DNA from 4 places in the Mesorhizobium sp. P171375 genome. Region 2 is predicted to be linked to each of the others. Evidence: predicted binding sites of a transcription regulator. Region 2 holds the regulator's gene; each other region holds the start of a gene.
What was found. Region 2 encodes LexA, which represses DNA repair genes until DNA is damaged. Its sites were predicted from a motif close to TGTTCNNNNTGTGTTCNG; they were not measured.

Region 1 (5,878 bases), 910 kb from region 2:
CAGCGATGCTCTACAACCGCCACCGCTTCGGCGCGCAGGTCAGGGTGGTCGGCGACAATCCCGACAGCGCCCAACAGATGGGCATCGACGTCAAATGGGTGCGGGTGAAGGTGTTCGTCTTCGTCGGCATTGGGGCTGCGATCGCCGGCACGTTTTCGGTGATGATCAACTTCACCTGGTGGCCAACGGCGGGCGACGGCTATCTCTTGCCGGTTCTGGCCTCGGTGTTCGTAGGCGGCACGCCGACCTGGGGCGGCATCGGCACGGTTGCCGGTGGAGCCATCGGCGCGGTCACCGTCGCCTTCATCCAGACCGGCGTGGTGGCGGCGGGGCTGAGCGGCTTCTACGTGCAGTTCTTCAACGGGCTGATCATCATCCTGTCGCTGCTGGGGCATAAGTGGAACCAGGCGCGGTACAGGTGAGGGGGGTAGCCGTTAAGGCAGCTCACACCCCGCTAACAAACCCGTCCAGCACGCGTTTCTGGCCGGCCTTGTCGAAGTCGATGGTCAGCTTGTTGCCTTCGATGGCCGAGATGTTGCCGTTGCCGAATTTCTGGTGGAAGACGCGGTCGCCGACGCTGAAGGGCGACGGCGTGTCGGCGACGGATTTGGCGACTAGTTCGCCGTCGATGGTGCGGCCTTTGACCGAGGTGCGGCCGGCGCCATAGCCGGAGTCGGTCTCGCCATAGCCGATGCGCTCGACCTGATGGCCCGAGCGCGAGCCCCAGTTGCGGTCGGTCGCCTCGGTGCGGTTGGCCTGCGCGCGCTGCCAGCCCGGCGTCGCATAGGTGTTGGAGAACGCGCCGGATTTTTCCGCGCCGACATTGTCGAAGCGCGAAGCGCCATAGGGGTTCTGGCGGCCACCGCGTCCTGAAGCAAACGAGCCGCCGCCATAGGAATTGCCGTAGCCGCCATAGGAGTTGCCGCTTTCGGCGACCTCGACATGGGCGTTCGGCAACTCTTCGAGGAAACGCGACGGGATGGTCGACTGCCACAGGCCGTGGATCTGGCGGTTGGAGACGAACCAGATATGCAGGTTCTTCTTGGCCCGGGTCAGGCCGACATAGGCGAGCCGGCGCTCTTCCTCCAGTCCGGAACGGCCGCCTTCGTCCAGCGCGCGCTGATGCGGGAACAGGCCTTCCTCCCAGCCGGGCAGGAAGACGGTCTCGAATTCGAGGCCTTTGGCCGAATGCAGCGTCATGATGCTGACGGCATCGAGCCCGGCGTTCTGCTCGGCATCCATGACCAGCGCCACATGTTCGAGGAAGGAGCGCAGCGACTCGTACTCCTCCATGGAGCGGATCAGCTCCTTCAAATTCTCCAGCCGTCCCGGCGCTTCGACCGAGCGGTCGTTCTTCCACATGTCGGTGTAGCCGCTCTCCTCCAGAATGGTCTCGGCGAGTTCGGTGTGCGGCTTGGTTTCAAGGGCCTTTTGCCAGCGCTCGAAATTGGCCGCGACTTCGCGCAAGGCGGCGCGCGGCTTCGGCTTCAGTTCGTCGCTTTCGGCGAGGTTGCCGGCCGCTTCCAGCATCGGGATGCGCAGTGCACGCGCCGTGTCGTGAATCTGGCGGATGGTGGCTTCGCCGAGGCCACGTTTGGGCACATTGACGATGCGCTCGAAAGCGAGGTCGTCGCCGCCATTGGCGACGACGCGGAAGAAGGCCAGCGCATCGCGAATTTCCATGCGCTCGTAGAAACGCGGGCCGCCGATGACGCGGTAGTTGAGGCCGAGCGTGATGAAGCGGTCTTCGAAGGCGCGCATCTGGAAGGACGCGCGAACCAGGATCGCCATGTCGTTTAGATTGTGCTTGGCGCGCTGGTAGGTCTCGATCGTCTCGCCGACGGCGCGTGCCTCCTCCTCGGAATCCCAGGCGGCGTGGACATGCACCTTCTCGTCGTCCTCGGCGACCTTCTCGGTGAACAATGTCTTGCCGAAGCGACCCTCATTGTGGGCGATGAGGTGCGAGGCGGTGCCGAGAATATGCGCGGTGGAGCGATAGTTGCGCTCCAGCCTGATGATGGTGGCGCCCGGAAAATCCTTGTCGAAGCGCAGGATGTTGTCGACCTCGGCGCCGCGCCAGCCATAGATGGATTGGTCGTCGTCGCCGACGCAGCAGATATTTACGGTGGAGCGCTGGGATCCCTCCCCCTTGAGGGGAGGGTGGCCGGGCGAAGCCCGGTCGGGTGGGGTCCGTGCGGCAGCGCTCGACGCCCTGGTGGTGCCTTCTGCGGCGACCCCCTCCGCCCGCTTCGCGGGCACCTCCCCCTCGAGGGGGGAGGATTGCGGCCGCTGCGCCAGGAGCCGCAGCCACATGTATTGCGCGGTGTTGGTGTCCTGGTACTCGTCGACGAGGATGTATTTGAAGCGCCTGTGGTAGTCCTTGAGCACGTCCGGATTGGCGCGGAAGATGCGGATCGGGTGGCAGAGCAGATCGCCGAAGTCGCAGGCGTTGAGCGTCTGCAGCCGCTCCTGATAGGCCTTGTAGAGCTCGCGGCCCTTGCCGTTGGCGAAGCTGCGGGCATCGCCCTCGGCAATGTCGGCGGGGCCTTGGCCCTTGTTCTTCCAGCCGTCGATCATCTGCGCGAACTGCTTGGCCGGCCAGCGCTTGTCGTCCAGCCCCTCGGCCTGGATCAGCTGCTTGATCAGCCGCACGACGTCATCGGTGTCGAGGATGGTGAAGTCGGATTTGAGCCCCGCGAGCTCGGCGTGGCGGCGCAGCAGCTTCACGCCGATCGAGTGGAAGGTGCCGAGCCACGGCATGCCCTCGACATTGCCTTCACCGATCAGAATGCCGATGCGCTGCTTCATCTCGCGCGCGGCCTTGTTGGTGAAGGTCACCGCCAGGATCTGCGACGGGAAGGCTCTGCCGGTGGCGAGGATGTGGGCGATGCGGGTGGTCAGCACCCGCGTCTTGCCGGTGCCGGCGCCGGCCAGCACCAGGACCGGGCCTTCGGTGGTTTCCACCGCCAGCCGCTGCTCGGGGTTCAACCCTTTCAGGTAGTCAGGCGCGCTGTTTTGGCCGCTGCGGGCCGCCATGGCGCGCGCGGCGATCCCCGACGGGGCCGCGGGCCGCGCATTGGGTTCGTCAAAAAAGGGCATGTCTTCCGAAAAGCCGGACATCGCCCCCGAATGTAGTGATTCGGCGGCGAAAGACCAGAAGTGTCTACGTTTTGTTCTGGTTTGGAAGCCAGATTCTCGATCGTGGTGGGAATATTATCGCCCCAGCGCCCGACAGCCTGTGCAAAACCTTTCGCCCGGCCTACCTGGCTGCTGCCCGCATACGCTCGCCGACCTTGTCGGCGACATAGACGGCATCCCGCGCCGCGCCATGGATCATGGTGGAAGAGGTCGAGTGCTGGAATGAAGGTCGCAGACATAGAGGCCGCCAGGGGCGACCCGATCGCCCAGGTGCCGACCGAGATGGTCGTTGCGCATGCCCAGCGCGCGACCGGTCAAAATCTCTTGGATGTGCTGCACCGCTAAGCCGTCGCGAGAGGCGATAAAAGGGACCGCCGTGTTCTCACCCTATGCTGGCAGGCCAAGCTTGACACACGCGGCCTGCGGGAGAAAGCTGGCGACAGGGCAGGGACGGCTGCCTGAGAGGCGCCGCAAAGCAACAGTCGAAGGAGTATCGTCTTGGCTGTGGTCATCACTTCCCTCATCCTGTTCCTCATCGGCCTGGCACTTGGCGGCGGCGGCGTCCGGCTCGTGATGCTGGGCGGCAGCTGGTATTATGTCATCACCGGGCTCGCCTTCCTGATAACCGCCTGGCTGCTTTTCCGGCGCAAATCGACGGCGCTGTGGCTCTACGCTGCGATCGTGCTCTGCACGCTTGCCTGGGCGGTGTGGGAAATCGGCTTCGATTGGTGGGAACTAGGCCCGCGCGGCGGCGTCATCGTGCTTCTGGCGCTATGGCTGCTGACGCCGTGGGCAAGGCAGGGCCTCACCGGCCCCGACGCGCGTGCGCCGCTCATCCTGGCCGTGCTCGCATCGCTCGCAGTGGCCGGCTATTCGATGACCGCCGATCCCAAGGACATCGCCGGCGAGCTCAGCGCCGACAAGGTGACGCCGACCGCGGATCTCGGCGGCAACGTGCCTCCGGGCGAGTGGCACTTCTACGGCCGCACGCCCTATGGTCAGCGCTATTCGCCGCTCGACCAGATCACGCCGGACAATGTCGCCAAATTGCAGCCGGCCTGGACCTACCAAACCGGTGACGTCAAGGGTCCGGATGACATCGGCGAAACCACCTATCAGGTAACGCCGCTGAAGGTGGGCGACACGCTCTACATCTGCACGCCGCACAATTTCGCCATCGCCATCGATGCTGCGACCGGCAAGGAGAAATGGCGCTTCGACCCCAAGATCAAGCTCGACAAGGACCGCCAGCACCAGACCTGCCGTGGCGTGTCCTACTACGCCGATGCCAAGATCGCCGCAGACCAGCCCTGCGCGACACGCGTCTATCTGCCGACCTCGGACGCGCGGCTGATCGCGCTTGATGCCGCCAATGGCCAGGTCTGCCCGTCCTTTGCCGAAGCCGGCACGCTCAATTTGTTGACCAACATGCCGTACCCGAAGTCGGGCTACTACTATTCGACATCGGCGCCGCTGATATCAGGCGGCAAGATCATCGTCGGCGGCGCGGTCAACGACAATTATTCGACCGAGGAACCGTCCGGCGTCATCCGCGCCTTCGATGTCGACACCGGCGCGCTTGTGTGGAACTGGGATTCCGGTAATCCGAACCAGACGACACCGCTGGCGGCGGGCCAGACCTACACCCACAACTCACCCAACATGTGGTCGACACCGAGCGCCGACGAGAAGCTCGGCCTTCTCTACGTGCCGCTCGGCAACCAGACGCCGGACCAGCTCGGCGCCGGGCGCAGCGCCAATGTCGAGAAGTTCTCCTCCTCGATCACCGCGCTCGATCTTGCCACCGGACAATTGCGCTGGGTGCGGCAGACCGTGCATCACGACCTCTGGGACATGGACGTGCCGGCGCAGCCGACGCTGGTCGACATCACAACGGCTGCCGGCCTGGTGCCGGCGCTGGTCGGGCCGACCAAACAGGGCGACCTCTATGTGCTCGATAGGCGCAGCGGCGAACCGATCATCCCGGTCAAGGAAGTGCCGGCGCCAGGCGGCGCCGTCGAGGGTGATCACACCTCGCCGACGCAGCCGGTTTCGGATCTGTCCTTTAGCCCGAAGCCGCTGACCGGCGCCGACATGTGGGGCATCACCATGTTCGACCAGCTGGCCTGCCGGATCGAATTCCAGGGCCTGCGCTATGAGGGCCGCTATACCCCGCCTTCCGTGCAGGGGTCTCTGATCTATCCCGGCAATTTCGGCACCTTCAATTGGGGCGGCGTCGCCGTCGACCCGGTGCGGCAGGTGATGTTCGGCATGCCGACCTATCTCGCCTTCAAATCGGAGCTCATTCCGCGCGACCAGGTGCCACCGCCGGATGAGGGGCGTGGCAGTGAGCAGGGGCTCAACCGCAACGAGGGCGCGCCCTATGCGGTGGTGATGGGGCCGTTCCTGTCGCCGCTAGGCATTCCCTGCCAGGCGCCGCCATGGGGCTATGTCGCCGGCGCCGATCTCAGAACAGGCAAGATCGCCTACAAGCACCGCAACGGCACCATCTACGACATGACGCCGCTGCCCTTGCCGCTGAAGGTCGGCGTGCCGGGGATTGGCGGGCCGATGATCACCGCCGGAGGCGTCGCCTTCCTGGGTGCGGCGGTCGACGACTATCTGCGCGCCTATGATGTGACATCGGGCAAGCAGCTCTGGCGGGCCCGGCTGCCGGCCGGCGGGCAATCGACGCCGATGACCTACACTGTCGCCGACGGCCGCCAGTTCGTCGTCATCG
Region 2 (5,878 bases):
GGCTGGTCGAGATTTCGAACGGATAGGGCCGTGGCTGACATTCTGCGCAAGATCGAGGCCTACAAGCGCGACGAGATCGCGGCGGCAAAGGCGCTGATACCGCTGGCCGAGATCAAGGCACGGGCGAAGGATGCCACCGCGCCGCGCGGCTTTCTCGCGGCGCTCGAGGCGAAGCGCAGATCGGGCAACTTTGCCCTGATCGCCGAGATCAAGAAGGCGAGCCCTTCCAAAGGGTTGATCCGTGCCGATTTCGACCCGCCGACGCTGGCGCAGGCCTATGAAAAAGGCGGCGCCGCCTGTCTTTCGGTGCTGACCGATGCGCCATCCTTCCAGGGCGCGCCGGAATTTCTAACCAACGCCCGCAAGGCGGTGTCGCTGCCCGCGCTGCGCAAGGATTTCCTGTTCGATCCCTACCAGGTCTACGAGGCCCGCGCCTGGGGCGCCGACGCCATCTTGATCATCATGGCCAGCGTCGACGATGCCCTGGCGAGCGAATTGGAAGCGACCGCATTCGAACTCGGCATGGATGCGCTGATCGAGGTGCATGACGAGGCCGAGACTGAGCGCGCGGTAAAACTCTCGTCGCGGCTGATTGGCATCAACAACCGCAATCTGAGGACGTTCGAGACCAGTCTTGAAACCTCCGAGCGGCTGGCGTCCATGGTGCCGGGCAGTCGCTTGCTGGTCAGCGAGAGCGGCATTTTCACCCACGACGACTGCCTCAGGATGCAAAAGGCCGGCATCGAAACCTTCCTTGTCGGCGAGAGCCTGATGCGGCAACAGGATGTGGCGGCGGCAACGCGCCTGCTTTTGACGGGCAAGACGCCGGCAGAGGCCGTCTGAGGATGCCAGCCGCCCTCACCCATCTCGGCGCCAAGGGCGAGGCCAATATGGTCGATGTCGGCGACAAGGCGGAGACGACGCGCACGGCAGTCGCCGAGGGCTTTGTCTCGATGCGGCCTGAAACCCTGAAAATGATCCTCGACGGCAACGCCAAGAAGGGTGATGTGCTGGGCACAGCGCGCATCGCCGGCATCATGGCAGCCAAGAAGACGCATGAGCTGATCCCGCTCTGCCATCCGCTGCTGTTGACCAAGGTGTCGGTCGACATCGAGCCGGACACCGTCCTGCCCGGCCTCAGGGTCACCGCGCTTGCCCGTGTCACCGGCAAGACCGGCGTTGAAATGGAGGCGCTTACCGCGGCCTCGGTTGCCTGCCTGACCATCTACGACATGGCCAAGGCGGCCGACCGCGCCATAGTGATTTCCGGCATAAGGCTGGTTGAAAAGACCGGCGGCAAGTCCGGCGACTACAAGGCGGGCGCCTGATGGCGCTGGTTCCGGTGGCCGAGGCGCTGGAGCGCCTGCTGGAAGGCGCTGCGGCGCTGCCGGGTGAAAGCATCGCCCTGGCGGATGCGGCCGGCCGGGTGCTGGCGGAACCTGTCGTGGCGCTGCGCACTCAGCCGCCTTTCAACGCGTCCGCCATGGACGGCTATGCCGCGCGGGCGCAGGATGTGGCATCCGCCCCGGCGCGGCTTTCGGTGATCGGCATGGCGCCGGCCGGACGCGGCTTTGACGGCTCGGTCGGCAGGGCGGAGGCTGTCCGCATTTTCACCGGCGCCCCGCTGCCCGAAGGTGCCGACACGATCGTCATCCAGGAGAATGTCCGCGACCTTGGCAATGGCCATATCGAGGTCACCGAGCCGACCGCGAAAGACCGTAACATCCGCCGCCGTGGACTGGATTTCTCTCAAGGCGACCTGCTCCTGCAAAAAGGTCGCGTGCTTGATCCGGCCGCATTGTCGCTTGCGGCGTCGGCCAATCATCCGATGCTCAACGTCGTGCGCCGGCCTCTGGTCGCGATCATTGCCACCGGCGACGAATTGCTGCCGCCGGGGCGTGACCCCGGTCCGGATCAGATCATCTCTTCCAACGCTTACGGCGTTGCGGCCGCCGCGCAGTCTGTCGGCGCCAAAGCGCTTGATCTCGGCATTGCGGCAGATCGCAAAGCCGACATAGCGGCGCTGGTGCGCAAGGCTGTCGCGGCAAAAGCCGACGTCATCGTCACGCTCGGCGGCGCCTCGGTCGGCGACCACGACCTCGTGCACGATGTACTGACCAGCGAAGGCATGAAGCTCGATTTCTGGAAGCTCGCCATGCGCCCGGGCAAGCCGCTGATGTTCGGGCGTCTCGGCGACATCAGGTGCATCGGCCTGCCCGGCAATCCGGTGGCGAGCCTGGTCTGCTCGCAGCTGTTTTTGAAGCCGCTTTTGGCGCAGCTCGGCGGCCGCACGCACCGGCAGGACATCCGCCCCGCGCAGCTTGGCGCCGCGATGCCGGCCAATGATCTGAGGCAAGACTATGTGCGCGCCGTGGTGAGCGAAGAAACCGGCGCAAGGGTGGCGACGCCGTTCGGCATCCAGGATTCCTCGATGCTGAGAATGCTGGCCGACGCCAACGGCTTGATCGTGCGCGAGCCCTTCGCTCCGGCCGCCGCCGCGGGTGCCGCCTGCAGCGTCCTGATGTTACGCTGAACAAAACGTCAACACATTCATTAAACTTTAAAAGGTTGCGGAACACAACTGGAACAGATAGTGTTTGTTCTGGGTTTGTTTTTTCTGATTCTGGTTTCAGAACCCGTGGGGGCCGCGATGCTGACGCGCAAACAACATGAACTTCTGATGTTCATCCATGAACGCCTGAAGGAGAGCGGAATCCCGCCGTCTTTCGACGAGATGAAGGAGGCGCTCGACCTTGCGTCCAAGTCCGGCATTCACCGCCTGATCACGGCGCTGGAGGAGCGCGGTTTCATTCGCCGGCTGCCGAACCGGGCGCGCGCGCTCGAGGTGCTGCGGCTGCCCGACTCGATCGCACCCGGCCTCAATGCGGCGAAGAGGTTTTCGCCAAGCATCATCCAGGGCAGCCTCGGCCAAGGCGGTCAGGGCCAAGGCGGTCTCGGCCGCCAGATCAAGCCGGCCTCCTCGTCTCGTTCGATGTCGGCCGGCAATGACGACGCCGTTTCCGCGGTGTCGATCCCGGTGATGGGCCGCATCGCCGCCGGTGTGCCGATCGACGCCATCCAGCACCAGACGCATTCGATCTCGGTGCCGCCCGACATGATCATGGGCGGCGAACACTACGCGCTCGAGGTCAAGGGTGACTCGATGATCGAGGCCGGCATTTTCGACGGCGATACGGTGATCATCCGCAATGCCGATACGGCCAGCCCCGGTGAGATCGTGGTGGCGCTGGTCGATGAAGAGGAAGCGACGTTGAAGCGCTTCCGCCGCAAGGGCGCCTCGATCGCGCTGGAAGCCGCCAACCCGGCCTACGAAACCCGCATCTTCGGGCCGGACCGGGTCAAGGTGCAGGGCAAGCTGGTCGGCCTGATCCGGCGCTACTGAGCCGGCTTACTTTTCGCGATGCTTGTAAGGCGGCAGACCGCGTGCTTCGCGTGAGAAGCGGCGTTGCTCGTGCCAGGGACGATAGGGCTTGTCGACGGCGAAACGGATCATTGGCGCTGTCGCGGCCGATTGTGGGTCGAAGAAGACGGCGGCACTGCCATCGCGGGCAAGTTGCTTCTTGGTCACGACCAGCACCAGCGGGTCGCGGCACGGATTGTAGGCGGTGGCGTCGTCGATGACGATCAGGCTCGCGAAAGCGCAGGCTGGCCGCGCTGTGTTGCGGTCTTTTGCCAGCGCGATGATGGCTCCGGCCGGATGCCGGGCAATGCAGAGATTGCCTGTGCAATAGAAGGGCGAGCCTGGCGGCAGGTCGAGCGGGTCTAGATCGAACCGCGTGTCCGTTGCCTCGAAAATCTCAGGCGGGATAATGGTTTCGGCTCTCAATGCCCGTTTCCAATTATCGGTGGTGAATTCGTTCCAGCGTTCCCGGTTGAGCGCGAGTTCGCCGCCGCCGATCGGCAATGCCACCAGATGCGCATCTTCCGAGATAAGCACATAGGGCGTGCGCACCTGTGGCACAGTCAACAGGCCGGCCAGCGCGAAAGGCACGGCCGCCAGCCTCAGCCACGTGGTGGCCATGGTGGCGATGACGAGGGCGACCGCCACCAGCAGCACCGAGCGGATAGAGATCAGGCCGACGGCATCGACCGGCGAGCGCTGAGAAATCCAGGCGGAGATGGCGATCATCGCCGCCAGGCCCTTGCCCATCACATAAAGGAACGGTCCATCGGCGCCGAACGGCATCGCCAGCGCGCTGAGCACGGCGAAGGGCATGACGATCAACGACACAATCGGCATCACGGCCAGATTTGCGAGCAGGCTGAGCGGCGACACGCGCTGGAAATGCCAGATGGCGAATAGCGCGGTGGCACTTCCGGCAATGATCGAGGTCATGGCGAGGCCGCCCATGGCCAGCAGGAATCTTCGCGACAGAAAGCCGACGAACGAGCGCCTTGCGGGCGGCGTTCTCACCTTGTCGGCACGGTAGTCGGCCCAGCCGGCATAGGCGCCGACAAGGGCGGCGGTGGCCGCAAACGACATCTGGAAACTCGGGCCGACAACCTCATGCGGCGACACAAGGATGACGGCGATGGCCGAGATCGCCAGATTGCGCATGGTCAGCGCTGCGCGATCAAACAGCACCGCGACAAGCATGACCGCCAGCATGATGAAGCTGCGCTCGGCGGCAACCACGATGCCTGAAATGACGAGATAGGCGGCGATGGAAACAAGTGCCGCTGCGGCGGCATATTTCTTGACAGGCCGGCGCGAGGAGAAATCGGGAAACAGCGCGAAGGCGCCGCGCAACAATGCCATGATGGTGCCGGCGACCAGCGCCATGTGCAGGCCGGAAATGGAGATGATGTGGTAGATGCCAGTGCGCCGCATAGCCTCGTTGACCTCGTCCGGAATGCCGGCGCGCACGCCGACTATGAGCGCCGCGGCAATCTCGCCTTCGGCGCCGCCGATTTTGCCCCTGATATGGTCGGCAATGTTTTCGCGCGCATTCTCGATTGCCGAAGAGAGCCGTGCGGTCAGCGGCGGCGGGCCCTGCGAAGCAATGGTTTTCGGATTGCCGAGAAAGAAGCCGCTGCCGCCGATACCGGCGAAATAGCTGTCGAAGGAGAAATCATAGCTCTCCGGTCGCACCGGACCCGTCGGCGGCAACAGCCTGGCATAGCCGGCGATGAGGGAGCCGGCGGTCATATCGGCCGGAATCCCACGCGCCGAGAGCCTGACCCGCTCCGGCGCGTAGCGCAGCTTGGGGTGAGCGGTGGAAATAATGTCGAGCGTCAGCCTGACGCGGCCGTTTTCCATCTCCTCAAGGCTGACGACGCGTCCGGTCAGCCGTGTCTGGATCTCGGAGCCCAGCATTTGCGTTCCGGCGCGCCAGGTCTCGACCTTGGCGGCGACGACGCCGAGCGCGCACAGCATCGCGGCCACGCAGAGCAGATGCGTCTTCGGCCAGGACCGCGCGACGGCTGCGCAACAGGCCATGAGCAGCACAATCGCGATTGGTTGGGCAAAGCCCGGCTCGCTGGCCAGCGAGAAATAAATGATGACGCCGGCCGCCAGGAAAACCGGCACAAGCAGGAAGGCGACGCCGCGGTCGAGTTCGGTGCCGGCGGCCACGGCAAGGCTGCGACGGATTGCTGGCCATGTCGAACGGCGCAGCAGCCTACGCAAACGGATGGCGGATCCGGGCACAGCGACCGGCACCGACGCAGTGTCATTCGGAGACAAAGGCCGGAGGCCAGGTCGCGTCTCGGGCAGCGCGACGGGCATCGGCTCGGCGTTGGGACTATCGGCAAACAAGGAGCGTTCGTTGACGCTTGTCGCAGCGCCCTCGCCTTGATCCTCGCCCCGGCCACGTCCAGCCATCGGGTCTGCCCCTTGCGCCCCAGACCCCCTATG
Region 3 (5,878 bases), 400 kb from region 2:
CGCAGCACCTGCCTGAAGGCTTCGGCGAAATCGGCGGCGATGGTGAGGCGCGTTATGGTGCCGACCCTGTCGTCGCCCTGATCGGTCGAGGCGTCGGGCATTTGCCGGGCCTTGCCGGCGATCGCGTCAAGCCGCGTCACCCAGGGCGACGTGTCGTCCAGCGCCTCGGACGTGGCTGCAAGTTCGCTGACCAGCGACTGCAGTTCGGAGCGCACCGGGATGAGTGCTGCGTTTTTCGGCGCGGCGTGCGAATGCAGCGCGCGCGCCGCCGACAGCGCCGACAGGAGCTGGCCGATAGTGCGCCGGACCGGATGGGCGCGGGTGGCGAAGCTCGGCGCTTCGAGCCGGGCATAGGTGCGCATCTCGGCCAGCGTCTGGGCGTCAGCAATAAGCTTGCGGTGCAGGCCGGCTAGCGTCGCCGGGTCGCCGCCGGAAAAAGCGCCGCCTGCATAAATGGCAAGGTCGAGGATGCTGCGCTTCAGCCTGGAGATGATGGCGTCGGCCGCCAGCTTGGGCAGGATCAGACGGCTCGTCAGCCCGGCACAGACAATGCCGAGCACGATCTCGGCGCAGCGCGCGACAGCGAGATCGACGATCACATGCGGCTGGCCAAAAGCCGGCAGCCCGATGATCATCGCGGTATAGCCGGCAAGTGCGGCGCCATAGGCTTCCGGGTTGCGCAGCAGCGACGAAGCCAGCGTGCACAGGCCAATCCAGACGGACAACGCCGTGACCAGCAGCCAGGGGTTGGTGCCGAAAACGGAGGTGATGCCGATCGCCGCAAGCCCACCGGCCAGTGTGCCGAGCAGCCGGTAAAAGCCTTTCGCCAGCACCATACCGGCGACCGGCTGGGCGACGATGAAGACTGTCATCATCGCCCATTGCGGGTGTTCGAGTTTTAGCGCGTAGGCAAGGAGAAGCGCGATCAGGCCGGCCGAAACGGTGCGTAGCGCGAAAATCCAGTCCGAGCGTGTCGGCTGAGCCAGCCCCGCCAAACTGGCTTCGAAATAGCTCTTCAGCCGCGCCCAGATCACAAGCTGGTCTCCGTATCGGAAGCGCAGGCTAGACCGGCTGACGCTTAGATATCCAGCACTTCCGTCGCGGCGAATTCGGCGCGTTCCTGGATGAAGCGGAAGCGGGCCTCAGGCTTGGTGCCCATCAGCTCATCGACCCTGTCCTTGGTGGCTGAATCGATTTCGTTCACATCGACCCTGAGCAAAGTGCGCTTCTTCGGGTCCATGGTGGTCTCCTTAAGCTGCGCGGCCATCATCTCGCCCAGGCCCTTGAAGCGGCCGATTTCGACCTTGGCACGGCCAGTGAATTCGGTGCGCAACAGCTCGTCCTTGTGCGCATCGTCACGGGCATAGGCGACCTTGCCGCCTTGCCGGATCGAATAGAGCGGCGGCACCGCCAGATAGAGATGGCCGTCGCGCACCAGGCCCGGCATTTCCTGGTAGAAGAAGGTGATCAGCAGCGACGCGATATGGGCGCCGTCAACGTCGGCGTCGGTCATGATGATGACGCGGTCGTAGCGCAGATCCTCGTCGCGGTATTTCGAGCGCGTGCCGCAACCGAGCGCCTGGATCAGATCCGAAATCTGCTGGTTGGCGGCCAGCTTGTCGTTGCCGGCGCTGGCGACGTTGAGGATTTTTCCGCGCAGCGGCAGGACGGCCTGGCTGGCGCGGTCGCGCGCCTGCTTGGCCGAGCCGCCGGCCGAGTCGCCTTCGACGATGAACAGCTCGGCGCCGGCTGCGGCATTCTGCGTGCAGTCGGCGAGCTTGCCGGGTAGCCTGAGCTTGCGCACCGCGCTCTTGCGCGACACTTCCTTTTCCTGACGCCGGCGCACCCGCTCGTCGGCGCGCGCGATCACCCATTCCAAGAGCTTGGAGGCTTCCTGCGGATTGTCGGCCAGCCAATGGTCGAAGGGATCGCGGATGGCGGTCTCGACAATGCGAATGGCCTCGATCGTTGCCAGCCGATCCTTGGTCTGGCCGACGAATTCCGGCTCGCGGATGAACACCGAAAGCATGCCTGCCGCCGAGATCATGACGTCTTCGGAGGTGACGATCGAGGCGCGCTTGTTGCCGACGAGATCGGCATAGGCGCGAAGCCCGCGTGTCAGCACATTGCGGAAGCCGGCTTCGTGCGTGCCGCCTTCGCCGGTCGGGATGGTGTTGCAGTAGGAGTTGATGAAGCCGTCGCCGCCGAACCAGGTCACCGCCCATTCCAGCGAGCCGTGGCCGCCCTGCTTCTCGCTCTTGCCGGCGAAGATTTCCCGCGTCACCTGGAAGTCGTCGCCGAGCGATGCCTTGAGGTAGTCCTTCAGGCCGCCGGGGAAATGGAACTCCGCCTTGGCCGGCGTCTGGTCCTTTTCCTTGATCAGCGACGGATCGCAGCTCCAGCGGATCTCGACACCGCCGAACAGGTAGGCTTTCGAGCGCGTCATGCGATAGAGCCGTGCCGGCTCGAAGGCTGCGCCCTTGCCGAAGATCTGCTCGTCGGGATGGAAGCGGATCTTGGTGCCGCGGCGGTTGTGCACTTCGCCGAGCTGCTCCAGCCCGCTCACCGGAACGCCACGAGAGAATCTTTGGCGGTAGAGCTGGCGGCCTCGCGCCACTTCGACTTCGAGATGGTCCGACAGCGCATTGACGACGGAGACGCCGACGCCGTGCAGGCCGCCCGAGGTCTCATAGACCTTGGAGTCGAATTTGCCGCCCGAATGCAGCGTCGTCATGATGACTTCGAGCGCCGGCTTCTTGAATTTAGGATGCGGATCGACCGGGATGCCGCGGCCATTGTCGGTAACGGTCAGAAACCCGTCGGCCGAAAGCTCGACGTCGATGAAGGTGGCATGGCCGGCGACCGCCTCGTCCATCGAATTGTCGATGACCTCGGCGAACAGATGGTGCATCGCCTTGTCATCGGTGCCGCCAATATACATGCCGGGACGGCGCCGCACCGGCTCCAGCCCTTCCAGCACCTCGATGTCGGCAGCGCTGTAGCCTTCGCTGCCATCCTTGGTCGCAACGGGACGCTTCGCGGCCTGCACCAGCGGATCAGCTGGGCGCGCCGTTGTCCGGGTCGGTTGGGGCTGCTTTTCCAGATTGCCGAAAAGATCGTTGTTGTCGTCCATGCCTGCCATAGAATCCGGTGCCGCGAATCACCCGTCGATACTGCCACGCTTTTCAGCGCCAAGCGACGGAAGTTCCTGTTACGTTCGGGGATTTAACCCCTTCTTATCCTAAAACCTTTCGATAACCAAGCCGGCGGAAATAGGTCCGTGCGGACCGGCCGGGATTCCTGAATCTTTAACCAAGCGGCCTAGTGTGGGCCTCAATAAACAAAAGACCATCAGGGTGTCAGGGGTTAGTTGTGAGGGGCAAGGCCATAACCATGATCGGAATCGCCGCCGTCTTCGGCGCGATCTCGATCTTTGCCGCGGATTTCTGGGTCAAGAGCCAGGCCAGGACCGATGCCGAGGAAAAGACGGCGGCGATCCCGGCGCCCGTGACCCCAAAAGTTGAGTTCAAGACCATTGTGGTGGCCAACGCACCGCTGCGTTACGGCATGGAACTCGACCGCGCACAGCTCACTGAAATCCCATGGTCGGAAGAGTCCGTGCCGCAGGGCGCCTTCACCACCATCAACGCATTGCTTGCCGAAGGCAGCCGTGTTGTGCTGTCGCCGATCGAGATCAACGAGCCGGTGCTGCTCAGCAAGCTGTCGGGGCCGAACGGCCGCGCGACGCTGTCTAACATGATGACGCCCGGCATGCGGGCGGTGACCATCCGCACCGACGAGATCGCCGGGGTCGGCGGCTTCGTGATGCCGGGTGACCGCGTCGACGTGGTGCTGACTCGCGATGCCGGTGAAATCCAGGAAGTGGCCAAGAATGCGCAAGGCGCGGCCGGTTCGACCGTTACCTCCGAAATCGTCGTCTCCGACGCCAGGGTGCTGACCGTCGGGCAGGGCGCCGACGAGCGCCAGACCACGCCGCAGATCGCCAATTCCGTAACCATCGAGGTAACAACGGACGGCGCGCAGAAAGTGGCGCTTGCCCGCACCGTCGGCACCTTGTCGCTGTCGCTCCGCTCCTCCGCCGACGGCGGTGCCGCAAAGGACGGCGTCACCACCATCTCATCCTTCGGCGGGTCGGTCGCGTCCAGCGTTCAGGCCGCTGCCGGCGCGCTGTTCACGGCCGCGACCAAGGAGCCTGAGAGGCCGAAATTCAAGACGATCATCGTGACGCGCGGCACGCAGGTCGAGGAATACCAGGTTCCTGCGCGGGACCAGCCATAACTGCCGGTGGGGACCGGGCGAGGGACGGGACAGATGTCGGGACTTCATGCATATCGGATGACGAAAGGGCTGCGCCCAATGCGGGCGTTTGCGATGGCGGCTTGCCTCGCCGCGGCCGCAATGCTCGGCCTCAGCGCGCCGGCCAGGGCCGACAACGACATCGTCTATGTGTCGTCGACCAAGAATGCGTCGATCAAGGTGGCCAAGGGCAAGCCGAAGACGATCATGACCAATGCCGCCTTCTACCAGATCGTCATCGGCGATCCGGAGATCGCCAACGTCAATCCGCTGACCGACAAATCCTTCTATGTGCTGGGCAACAATCTCGGCACCACCGGAATCGCGCTGTTCGACGAGAACAAGCAGCTGGTCGGCACCGTTGACATCGAGGTGACGTTGGACACCGACCAACTGGCCAGCACCATCCGCGCCAGCGTGCCGGACGCCAAGATCAAGGTCGGCTCGGCCAATGGCCGCGTCGTGCTGTCGGGCGAGGCGGACGACGCAGTCGCCGCCGAGAAGGCGAGCAAGATCGCCAGCCGCTTCTCCGGCAATGAGGAAGTGATCAATTCGGTCAACATCTCGTCCTCGCAGCAGGTTCAGCTCAACGTCCGCTTCGTCGAGATCAACCGCCAGGCCGGACAGGATCTTGGCGCCAAATACAGCGCCAATTTCGCTTACGGCCTTGGCGGGCGAGACGTCACCATCGAGCCGGGCTCGTTGCCGGCGGCGGGCAATGGCGAGATCATCGGCCGGCTGCTGTCAAACGGCCTGTCGATCGACGTTGCCATCAAGGCACTGGAGGAGCGCGGCCTTGCCAGGCGGTTGGCCGAGCCCAACCTGATCGCCCGTTCGGGGCAGACGGCAAGCTTCCTCGCCGGCGGCGAGTTCCCGATCCCGGTTTCCGAGGACAATGGCAAGATCTCGGTCAGCTACAAGAAATACGGCGTCAGCCTGGATTTCACGCCGACCGTGCTGAAGGACGGACTGGTCAGCCTCGACATCGCGCCGGAAGTGTCTTCGATCGATGCCTCGGCCTCCTACAATATCGGTGAGATTTCGGTGCCGGGCTTTATCGTGCGTCGCGCCAGGACATCGGTCGACCTGAAGAACGGCCAGAGCTTCATGATCGCCGGTCTACTTCAATCGCAGAACGACATCACCACGTCGCGTCTTCCCGGCCTCGGCAAGCTGCCGGTGCTCGGCCCGCTGTTCTCCTCGAAATCCTATCAGCGGCGCGAGACCGATCTGGTGATCATCGTCACCCCCTATCTGGTCAAGCCGGTCGATCCGTCGAAGAAGTTGCTCGAGCCGACCGACGGCACGCAGCCGGCCAGCAATGTCGACTATTTCCTCAACAACACCGAAGAAGTGAAGGCGTCCGACGCCAACCGCGCAATGGCAATGGCCAGCGGCAGCACGGCACAGCCGGCCCCGGTCACCACGGTCGGGCATTTCCTCGACCTGCCGAAGGATTGAAGCCATGCGCATGGGACCATGCATCGCCCTGCTGTTCGCCGGCCTCGCCAGCGGCTGCACCAGCGACGACTATATCCGCAGCGAGGGGCCGACGACGGCC
Region 4 (5,878 bases), 1.5 Mb from region 2:
TCGTGTTCTCGCTGTTCATGTTTGTCCTTGTCGCCAACCTGCTTGGCCTTTTCCCCTACTTCTTCACCGTCACCAGCCACATCATCGTCACCTTTGGTCTCGCCGCCCTTGTCATCGGAACCGTCGTTGTTTACGGCTTCACGAAACACGGCCTGGGCTTCCTCAAGCTGTTCGTGCCGCATGGCGTTCCGGTCTTCCTGCTGCCGCTGGTGGTGCTGATCGAAGTGATTTCCTTCGTCTCGCGCCCAGTCAGCCTTTCGGTGCGTCTGTTCGCCAACATGCTGGCCGGTCACATCACGCTGAAGGTGTTTTCGGGCTTCGTCGTCAGCCTCAGCGCGCTGGGCGCCGTCGGCGTCGCCGGTTCGGTGCTGCCGCTGGCCATGGCGGTCGCGCTGACGGCCCTTGAATTGCTGGTCGCCTTCCTGCAGGCCTACGTCTTTGCCGTGCTGACCTGCATGTATCTGAACGACGCCCTGCATCCCGGGCACTAATCGAGAGTTTCCGGCATCTTCGCTGGATGGAATTGCAACGGAATTACAGATCCAAAGGAGTTTTGAAATGGACGCAGAAGCAGCAAAGTACATCGGCGCCGGCATCGCTTGCCTGGGTATGGGCGGCGCGGGCATTGGCCTCGGCAACATCTTCGGCAGCTACCTGGCGGGCGCCCTGCGCAATCCGTCGGCCGCCGATGGCCAGTTCGGCCGCCTGATTTTCGGCTTCGCCGTGACCGAAGCTCTGGGCATTTTCTCGCTTCTGATCGCGCTTCTCGCCCTGTTCGGCTGAGCACTCGAGAAGATTGGACAGGCCGGCCGCTACCCTGCGGCCATGCCTGATATCAGGGGATAGTCCATGTTCGTGACATCTGCCTTTGCGCAAGAGTCCGCACCCGCCGCCGAAGGCGCTCATACCGGCACGGAAGGCGAAACGCATTCCGGCACCGGCGTGCCCGCCGAGGCGCACGGCACGTTCCCGCCATTTGATCCGGCGACGTTCCCGTCGCAGCTTCTGTGGCTGGCGATCACGTTCGGGCTGTTCTACCTGTTCCTGAAGAAGGTGGTGATGCCACGCCTCGGCGACATCCTCGACGTGCGCAGCGATCGCATCACCCAGGACCTCGACCAGGCCGCCAGGCTGAAGGGCGAGGCCGACGCCGCCGTTGCCGCCTACGAGCAGGAATTGACGGAAGCCAAGGCCAAGGCCAACGCGATCGGCCAGCAGGCCAACGACGCGGCCAAGGCCGAAGCCGAAGCTGCCCGCAAGAAGGTCGAGGCCGCGCTCGACAAGAAGCTCGGCGAGGCCGAGGCCAGCATTGCTTCCATCAAGGCCAACGCCATGAAGGAAGTCGGCACGATCGCCGAGGACACCGCTTCGGCCATCGTCGAAGCGCTTGTCGGCGGCAAGACCGGCAAGGCCGAGATCGCGGCGGCCGTCAAATCCGTGGCCCGCTGAGGAGCACATCATGGACGCCACATCGCTCGCGACGCTCTGGGCCACCGTCGCCCTTGTCATTTTCCTCGGCATCGCCGTCTACATCAAGGTACCGGGGCTGATGGCCAAGGCGCTCGACGCCCGTGCCGCCAAGATCAGCAACGAGCTTGATGAAGCCCGCAAGCTGCGCGACGAGGCCCAGCAGCTGCTCGGCCAGTACCAGAAGAAGCGCAAGGAAGCCGAGCAGGAGGCCGCGGCAATCGTCGCCGCCGCCAAGCGCGAGGCAGACATGCTTGCCGCCGAAGCGCACAAGAAGACCGAGGACTATGTTGTCAGGCGCACCGCGCTTGCCGAGCAAAAGATCGGCCAGGCCGAGCGCGAGGCAGTCGCCGAGGTGCGCGCCAGCGCCGTCGACATCGCCGTCGAGGCAGCCCGCACGCTGCTTGCGGCCAAGGTCGATGCCAAGGCCGGCGCCGACCTGTTCAAGTCCGCGCTCCAGGACGTGAAGGCCAAGCTGAACTGAGTGGGGTTAGCTCGCTGACATGAAGCCGCCCGGGCGACCTGGCGGCTTTTTTGTTGGGAGAATGAGCGAGACGCTGAAGCTGCTAATCTCCCCCCTCGTGGGGGAGATGCCCGGCAGGGCAGAGGGGGGCGCGAAGGATCGCAGGCTTTCCGCTTTCATACTGCGCCGGCTGCAAATTGTGTAGGGAATCTGGGAACCATAGGCTGACAGGCTGGAGGGACAGCGCCCCCTCTGTCCTGCCGGACATCTCCCCCACAAGGGGGGAGATCAGCTGTGCCGCCGCCGGCTCACTCCAACCCGACAAAACCCTCTTCTTCCACCACCTCAACACCACCCAGCCTGAACGGCGCGAACGACGCGCGGTGCAGCCTTGCCACCGGCCCATGCGCTTCGATCGCCGTCCGATGCCGGACCGTGGCGTAGCCCATATGGACCTCGAAGCCGTAGCGCTCGTGGTGGCTGCCGCAACCGCACATCATGCGGTCGCGCATCACCTTGGCGACGATCGAGGCGGCGGCGATCGACTGCGAGCGCTGGTCGCCCTTGATCAGCGCGCGGCCCTCGCAAATGAGACCCGGCGGTACGTCGCGGCCGTCGGCCAGCGCCAGCTTCGCCTGTATCGGCAGGCCGGCAAGCGCCCGGCGCATCGCCTCCAGGCTCGCCTTGAGGATGTTGCTGCCGTCGATGCCTTCGGCACTCACCGAGGCCATCGACACACCGAGCGCGGACCCGAGGATTTTCAGGAACAGCGCCTCGCGCTGCAAATGATTGAGCCGTTTGGAATCGTCGAGACCATCGGGAATGTTGGCGGGATCGAGGATCACCGCCGCCGCCACCACCGGCCCAGCCAATGGACCGCGGCCGGCCTCGTCCATGCCTGCGACAGGCCACAGACCTTCGGCCATCGCCTTCGTCTCGAAGGAGAAGTCGGGCTTCTCGACGATTTCGAAAAGAAGCGGAGAATCGGAACGCGCGCGAGCCATGTTGCGGCGAGGTTCGCATCGGCTCCGATTCTCCGCAAGTCCCTCCAGGGTCGAGTGGGGCAAGACCGGGAGGGCACCGTCTGCAGGCCGGGGGACAGGCCGGACGGGATTTCTTCGCCTGCCCAGCCAACGATGGCGGGGCAGGGATGGTCTTTAGAGCAGCATCAGCTGCTCGGTCGCATTGGCGGCGGCGACGAACTGGTCGGTCCTGAGCGTCCGCCGCTCGGCATTGAGGCCGAGCCGTTTGGCCGTGATCTCGAAGCGCCGGCCGATCTGCCAGGCATAAGGTCCGGCGCCTTTCATGCGCTTACCCCACTCCGAATCGTAATCCTTGCCGTCTCGCATCGAACGGATCAGCGACATCACGTGCCGGTAGCGGTCGGGATAGTGGCGCAGCAGCCAGTCCTTGAAGATCGGCGCCACCTCCAGCGGCAGGCGCAGGATGACATAGCCGGCCTCGCGGGCGCCGGCGGCACGGGCCGAATCGAGGATGCGTTCCATCTCCTGGTCGGTCAGGCCGGGGATGATCGGCGCCACCATGACCGAGGCCGGAATGCCTGCATCCGAAAGCTGCCTTATCGCCTCCAGCCGCTTGGTCGGCGTTGACGCGCGCGGCTCCATGGTGCGCGCCAGCATGCGGTCCATCGTCGTCACCGACAGCGCCACCTTGGCCAGCCCGCGTTCGGCCATCCGCGACAATATGTCGATGTCGCGCGTCACCAGATGGGATTTGGTGACGATGCCGACCGGATGACCGCGCGCCTCCAGCACTTCGAGGATCTCGCGCATGATCCGGTATTGCTTCTCGATCGGCTGGTAGGGATCGGTGTTGGTGCCGATGGCGATGGTGCGCGGCTGGTAGCCGTCCTTCGACAGTTCCTTGTCGAGCAGCCGCGCCGCATCCGGCTTGGCAAACAGCTTCGATTCGAAATCCAGCCCCGGCGACAGGCCCATGAAGGAATGCGTCGGCCGCGCAAAGCAATAGACGCAGCCATGCTCGCAGCCGCGATAGGGGTTGATCGAACGGTCGAAGGAGATGTCGGGCGATTCGTTGCGGGTGATGATGGTGCGCGGCTTCTCGACCTGCACCTCGGTCTTGAACGGCGGCAGTTCCTCCAGCGAATTCCAGCCGTCGTCGAACACATGCCGGCTGACGGGCTCGAAGCGGCCGGACGGATTGATGCCGGCCGAACGGCCGCGGTTGCGGTCCGGACGGACGCGCATGCCGCTCTGTTCGATCATCGCATTGGCCATTTCGGCGCGTCCTGCTCCGAAGGCTGCAATGTCCGCACGCACGATATGTTCCATTTTTGCCCTCTCCCAGGGACTGTCGGCCGGCTGTCGATTCGGTCTGTTCATGAAAATAATCCTATTTTGCCGATGAGAACAAAGCAAGAACTTTTTTGTTGTGCAATGCAAAACTGGCGCTGCGCCAGGCTTTCCGCTATTCGGCTAAATATGCTCAGCGTTCTTATCGAAACCCGGGATGACGAAGAGGGCCTTGCCCGCACGCTCGCCTCGCTGATCGGCGGTGCGGTCGAGGGCGTGGTGCGCGATGTCATCGTCTGCGACACCGGCTCGACCGACCAGACGCATCGTGTCGCCGATCACGCCGGCTGTCACTTCGTCGCCGGCGGCATTGCAGCCGGGATCCGGCAGGCGAAAGGCGACTGGCTGCTGTTTCTGGAACCTGGCGCGCGGCTTTCGGAAGGCTGGATCGATGACGTTGTCGCCCACACGGCGCGGCAAACCATGCCGGCGCGCTTTTCCCGTTCGCGCGGCAGCCGCGCACCGTTCCTGGCGCGGGTGCTCCGGGGAAACCGGGCGCTGGCCGAAGGTCTGGTCATCAGCAAGCGCCAAGCTTCGTCCCTGGCGAAAAGCGCCCGTAGCGCCGAGGCCATCGCTCGCGGCCTGGCGACGAAGAGGCTCAATGCCGAGATCTGGGTGGCGCCGCCGAAGTAAGGTGCTTTTGCTCGGCGGTTCGCGGGCGCCCGAAGCTTTGCCCATTCATTAGCCCGCGTGAATTTTGCAGGTGCGTTGTCTGTTGTGCATTGCACAAAATATGACGCGGGGGTAGCATTCCCCTCAGTGCGGGACAATTGGGTTTGGGTATTGCCGGAGCGGTGAGCAACCGACGCTGTGTCGGCTTCCGTTCATACCCGAGGACCCCGATGAACCTTTCGACCCCTGACAAATCCGGCGCCGCCAGCCTGGAAGCCATCGCTCGCAATGGCAGCCTGCTCCGCCGCATTGCCGTGCGCATCCCGACCTATCTCAAGGATATGCGCGAGAACCCGGCCTGGCTGCCGATGTTCATGCTTGCCCGCACCATGCCGGCGCGCAAGCTGCACTGGCTGGGTGCCAAAGCCGCGCGCCCGGCGCAGAGTGCCGGGGCTACGATGTTCAGGGGCGTCGAGCTCAAGTCGATCGTCGAAACGCTGCGCAGCGATGGGTTGTTCTCTGGTCTGGTGCTGCCGCAGGCGATCCATGAGGAGATCGCCAGCTTCGCGCAAAGCACGCCATGCTTCGGCAATTTCGATCGCCGGCTCGAATTCATGCCTGGGGATCATGGCGAGGCCGAGAAGCGTTTCGGCCGCTCTTTGCTCAGCGGCCACTATTTCGAGCGCATCCTCGGCTGCAAGGCTGCGCTCGCCATCCAGAACGATCCGCTTCTGCTCGACATCGCCCAGCACTATCTCGGCGGGCAGGCAAAGCTGATCACCACGCGCGTCTGGTGGAGCTTTCCGACCGGCGAGGCCTCCGATGCCGACAAGAACCTTGCCTCCCTCGGCAAATACCATTTCGATCTCGACGACTGGCGGATGCTGAAATTCTTCTTCTACCTGAAGCCTTGCGATGCCGGCACCGGCCCGCATGTGTACGTTAGGGGCAGCCACAACAGGCGCAGCCTCAAGCACCAGCTGACGCTGCTGGTCGGCCATCC

Region 1: a site for LexA is predicted at 3,161-3,178, ahead of ACYHH6_RS26865 (ATP-dependent helicase). Genes of this name have one in related genera too.
Region 3: a site for LexA is predicted at 3,204-3,221, ahead of parE (DNA topoisomerase IV subunit B). Genes of this name have one in related genera too.
Region 4: a site for LexA is predicted at 4,317-4,334, ahead of ACYHH6_RS14880 (PA0069 family radical SAM protein). Genes of this name have one in related genera too.

The regions. Positions count from the first base shown of each region.
Region 1 covers NZ_JBYNWF010000001.1:5,487,865-5,493,742, reverse strand. Annotated here, with positions in the region: gene ACYHH6_RS26870 (ABC transporter permease) at 1-422, shown strand, start outside; gene ACYHH6_RS26865 (ATP-dependent helicase) at 445-3,120, opposite strand; gene ACYHH6_RS26860 (hypothetical protein) at 3,361-3,483, shown strand; gene ACYHH6_RS26855 (glucose/quinate/shikimate family membrane-bound PQQ-dependent dehydrogenase) at 3,637-5,878, shown strand, end outside.
Region 2 covers NZ_JBYNWF010000001.1:4,578,167-4,584,044, reverse strand. Annotated here, with positions in the region: gene trpD (anthranilate phosphoribosyltransferase) at 1-26, shown strand, start outside; gene trpC (indole-3-glycerol phosphate synthase TrpC) at 31-843, shown strand; gene moaC (cyclic pyranopterin monophosphate synthase MoaC) at 846-1,328, shown strand; gene ACYHH6_RS22135 (molybdopterin molybdotransferase MoeA) at 1,328-2,533, shown strand; gene lexA (transcriptional repressor LexA) at 2,651-3,403, shown strand; gene ACYHH6_RS22125 (ComEC/Rec2 family competence protein) at 3,410-5,845, opposite strand.
Region 3 covers NZ_JBYNWF010000001.1:4,981,779-4,987,656, reverse strand. Annotated here, with positions in the region: gene ACYHH6_RS24325 (FUSC family protein) at 1-1,034, opposite strand, end outside; gene parE (DNA topoisomerase IV subunit B) at 1,079-3,133, opposite strand; gene cpaB (Flp pilus assembly protein CpaB) at 3,394-4,299, shown strand; gene ACYHH6_RS24310 (type II and III secretion system protein family protein) at 4,378-5,778, shown strand; gene ACYHH6_RS24305 (hypothetical protein) at 5,783-5,878, shown strand, end outside.
Region 4 covers NZ_JBYNWF010000001.1:3,122,174-3,128,051, forward strand. Annotated here, with positions in the region: gene ACYHH6_RS14855 (F0F1 ATP synthase subunit A) at 1-491, shown strand, start outside; gene ACYHH6_RS14860 (F0F1 ATP synthase subunit C) at 559-783, shown strand; gene ACYHH6_RS14865 (F0F1 ATP synthase subunit B) at 850-1,449, shown strand; gene ACYHH6_RS14870 (F0F1 ATP synthase subunit B) at 1,460-1,951, shown strand; gene rnhB (ribonuclease HII) at 2,239-2,934, opposite strand; gene ACYHH6_RS14880 (PA0069 family radical SAM protein) at 3,088-4,242, opposite strand; gene ACYHH6_RS14885 (glycosyltransferase) at 4,393-4,896, shown strand; gene ACYHH6_RS14890 (hypothetical protein) at 5,106-5,878, shown strand, end outside.